One region of the Pseudomonas sp. FSO-7 genome, then DNA from elsewhere that is predicted to be linked to it. Evidence: predicted binding sites of a transcription regulator. Region 1 holds the regulator's gene; the other holds the start of a gene.
The links. Region 1 encodes FliA, which starts transcription of late flagellar genes. Its sites were predicted from a motif close to CTAAAGTTTNNNNNNNNNNNGCCGNTAA; they were not measured.

Region 2: the regulator FliA is predicted to act here: its motif matches at 1,015-1,042, upstream of AC515T_RS02030 (methyl-accepting chemotaxis protein).

The regions. Positions count from the first base shown of each region.
Region 1 covers NZ_CM184193.1:1,858,503-1,860,704, forward strand. The annotation lists gene flhF (flagellar biosynthesis GTPase FlhF) at 1-6, shown strand, start outside; gene fleN (flagellar synthesis regulator FleN) at 122-952, shown strand; gene fliA (RNA polymerase sigma factor FliA) at 949-1,692, shown strand; gene AC515T_RS08190 (chemotaxis response regulator CheY) at 1,859-2,202, shown strand, end outside.
Region 2 covers NZ_CM184193.1:461,552-463,753, forward strand. The annotation lists gene AC515T_RS02030 (methyl-accepting chemotaxis protein) at 1-937, opposite strand, end outside; gene AC515T_RS02035 (hypothetical protein) at 1,222-1,476, shown strand; gene AC515T_RS02040 (lipocalin family protein) at 1,508-2,077, shown strand.

The DNA.
Region 1 (2,202 bases):
GGCTGAGGTAATCATGAATATTTTTTGTACCTACATCGATGGTCTGCCATGCATTGTTCCTTATGCGAACGCGCAGCCAGTAATGTGGCCTCCGTCTAAGAAGACAAGGTAAAGAACGAACATGGGCAGCATGCATCCCGTACAGGTGATCGCGGTGACCGGCGGCAAAGGTGGCGTCGGGAAGACTAACGTGTCAGTGAACTTGTCCCTGGCTCTGGCAGAGCTTGGCCGACGGGTCATGCTGCTGGACGCCGACCTGGGCCTGGCGAACGTCGACGTGCTGCTGGGGCTTACCCCCAAACGCACCCTGGCGGACGTGATCGAAGGCCGTTGCGAACTGCGCGACGTGCTCTTGCAGGGGCCGGGCGGGATTCGCATCGTGCCCGCTGCCTCCGGCACCCAGAGCATGGTTCACCTGACCCCGGCGCAGCATGCGGGCCTGATCCAGGCCTTCAGCGACATCGGCGACAACCTCGATGTGCTGGTGATTGACACTGCCGCCGGCATCGGCGACTCGGTTGTCAGTTTCGTCCGCGCCGCCCAGGAAGTGCTGCTGGTGGTCTGCGACGAACCGACGTCCATCACCGACGCCTACGCCCTGATCAAACTGCTGAACCGCGACTATGGCATGAACCGCTTCCGCGTCCTGGCCAACATGGCCCAGAGCCCGCAGGAAGGACGCAACCTGTTCGCCAAGTTGACCAAGGTCACCGATCGCTTCCTGGACGTCGCCCTGCAATACGTCGGCGCCGTGCCGTACGACGAAAGCGTACGCAAGGCCGTCCAGAAGCAACGTGCCGTTTATGAAGCTTTTCCACGTTCCAAGTGCGCGCTGGCGTTCAAGGCGATCGCCCAGAAGGTCGATACCTGGCCCCTGCCGGCCAACCCCCGCGGGCATCTGGAATTTTTCGTCGAGCGTCTTGTGCAACAAACAGCAGGGCCCGTGCTATGACAGCCAGCGGTTACAACCATCTCTACAAAAAATCGGCACGGGACGCCCAATACGAACTGATCGAGCGTTACGCGCCATTGGTCAAGCGTATCGCCTACCACTTGCTGGCGCGGTTGCCGGCCAGTGTCCAGGTCGAGGACTTGATCCAGGCCGGCATGATCGGCCTGCTTGAAGTGTCGAACAAATACGACGCCAGCAAAGGCGCCAGTTTCGAGACCTATGCCGGTATTCGCATTCGCGGGGCGATGCTCGATGAAGTCCGCAAGGGCGATTGGGCGCCGCGTTCGGTGCACCGCAATACCCGTATGGTCAGTGACGCGATTCGCGCAATTGAAGCGAAAACCGGGCGTGACGCTAAAGATCACGAAGTTGCGGCCGAACTCCAGTTGAGTCTCGACGATTATTACGGGATTTTGAACGATACCTTGGGCAGCCGCCTGTTCAGTTTCGACGACCTGTTGCAGGACGGCGAACACGAAGGGCTGCACGAGGATAACGCGAGTGCTCACATGGAGCCGTCGCGTGACCTGGAAGATGAGCGTTTCCAGAGCGCGCTGGCGGAGGCGATTGCCAATTTGCCGGAGCGTGAGCGGCTGGTCTTGGCGCTGTACTACGACGAAGAGCTGAACCTCAAGGAAATCGGTGAGGTCCTGGGGGTCAGTGAATCGCGGGTCAGCCAGTTACACAGCCAGTGCGCGGCCCGTTTGCGGGGGCGTTTGGGGGAGTGGCGAGCGCGTTGACAGGCAGTGTGGGGACACTGCGACGAGGCTGGCCTGGCAGGTACTGCGCCAGTCTCCATCCGTTGTGCTCCAGACCGTTGTCGAGTGTTGTGCCGGATTGATTGAAATGGCGCGTCCAGGTGCTGGGCGCGTTTAAGACTGCTTGGAGGTCGAATTGGACAAGAACATGAAAATCCTCATCGTTGATGACTTCTCAACGATGCGGCGGATCATTAAAAACCTGTTGCGTGACCTTGGGTTCACCAACACGGCCGAAGCAGATGACGGGACCACTGCGCTCCCGATGTTGCACAGTGGCAACTTCGATTTTCTGGTTACCGACTGGAACATGCCGGGCATGACCGGTATCGACCTGCTGCGCCAGGTGCGTGCCGACGAAAAACTCAAGCACCTTCCGGTGCTGATGGTCACTGCCGAAGCCAAGCGCGAGCAGATCATCGAAGCGGCCCAGGCCGGTGTAAACGGCTATGTGGTCAAACCCTTCACGGCCCAGGCGTTGAAAGAGAAGAT
Region 2 (2,202 bases), 1.4 Mb from region 1:
GCATGGCGCGGCCCATGGTCAGCAGCGGTTGCATCAGTACACGGATCAACATGCCCAGCAGGGCGATGATGAACAGCACGGCGATGACCATGGCGATCAGCGCCGACGTACGGAACTCACTGAGCATCGCCAGCGCAGTGTCCTGGTCGAGCACCAGCGCCACGTACCAATCGGCACCCGGCACGCCGTTGACGCGGGTGAAGGAGATGAATTGGGTCTTGCCGTCGAGGTCGACTTCCTTCACGCCCGGGCTGATTTGTGGCGCGCCGTTGGGGTAGGCCTCGGCCAGGGTCTTGAGCACGCGCTTGCTATCGGGGTGGATCAGGATCTTGCCGTCGGCGCTGACGATGAACGCGTGGCCGTGGCCACCGAAGTTCAGTGAGTTGATGATGGCGCTGACGCTGGACAGGTCGATGTCTGCACCCGCCACGCCAATCATCTGGTTCTGGCGTTGTACCGGCGTGGCGACGGTGATCACCAGTTTGCCCGATGAGGCGGCGATGTAGGGTTCGGTGACGATGGTTTGCTGTGCGCTGTTGGCGGCCTTGTACCAGCCACGGGCGCGCGGGTCGTAGTCGGCGGCGCGATTGCCGGCCGGGACCGAGAACATCACGCCGTCGGTGCCGCCGAAATAGCTGAGTTGGAAGTTGCCGGTGTAGGCCGGCAGGCCCACGGCGCGCTTGAGGCTGTCGGCACTGTTGCCGTCCACGGCGATCTGCTGGGCCAGCGACTGCAGCAATTGGATACGACCGTCGACCCACGTCTGGATGTTGCGGCTGGTCAGGCTGCCGAGCTCCTGCATGGAGGTCTCGGTGCTGGCGTAAAGGCTTTGGCGTTGACGATAGTCGTTGAACAGGATGAAACAGGCGAATGCAACGGCCACCACGAGGGCGGCAGCCAGCAGGATTTTATGGCTGAATTTCATGTTTCTGGTCATTAAGAAAACTACCGCGGAGGGACGGGTCAGGAAGGGCTGTCAATTTGCCATAACGCAGGATTTTGCGCTGTTACTTTTTATCGGCGCAAAAGCCCGGCCCATCAGGCGCCAAGGGCCCAATCCCGACGAAAGGTACGACGCTGTCACAAACCGGTTGATTCACCGATGAAACACCTCTGCACAGCCAATAAATACTGGGGGCGTCAGGGAACCAGATAGGGGTTTTCTCTTCTAAGGATCAGGTTGGCACCCTGCCACCTCCCTTCCGTTCCAGGAGTTACACCATGTCGCTGCGATCTATCGCCCTGCTGTTTATGTGCGTCGTGTTGACCGCATGCAGCAAGGTCAACCAGGAAAACTATTCGAAACTGTCGGCTGGCATGCCCAAGGCCGAAGTCGAAACGTTGCTGGGGAAACCGACTGATTGCTCAGGCGCCCTCGGCATGTCCAGTTGCACCTGGGGCGACCAGAAAAGCTTTATCAGCGTGCAGTACGCCGGTGACAAAGTGTTGATGTTTTCCGGCCAAGGCCTGAAGTAAACCGAGGCCAGAGGCCTGCGGGAGAAAAATAATGATGCGGTTAGTTTTTGTGCTTTTGGCTGGCCTGGTATTGGCCGGCTGTGCCACTTCTGGCGAAGATCCCTTGGCACCCAAGACGGTCAACAGCGTCAATCTCAAGCGTTACCAAGGGACCTGGTATGAGTTGGCCCGTCTGCCCATGTATTTCCAGCGCAATTGCGCGCAATCGGAAGCTCACTACACCCTCAAGCCAGACGGTAACGTGGGTGTGCTCAATCGCTGCCTGACCTCGGACTGGCAGTGGGAAGAAGCCAAGGGCACTGCCACGCCGCAGGTGCCGGGCAAGACCGACAAGCTCTGGGTCGAATTCGACAACTGGTTTTCACGGATCGTGCCGGGCGTGGCGAAAGGGCAATACTGGGTACTGTACGTCAGCGATGACTACAAGACCGCCATCGTCGGCGACCCGAGCCGCCGCTACATGTGGCTGCTGTCCCGCACGCCGACCGTCAATAGCGTCGTGCGCGAGGAACTGCTGAGCAAGGCGCGCCAGCAGGGTTATGACACGACACGACTGATCTGGCGCGCGTCGGATCGGCAGATGGCCAAGACCTCGGATTAACGGCCACCCGGGATCAATTGGGTTTGGGCTTGAACGGGCCTGATGCAGGTGGACGCATCGAGGGGCCGCTCTGCCGACGCCTCACGTCCGAAGTGGTGTGCGTGGTGATGCGAACACCCTGTTCC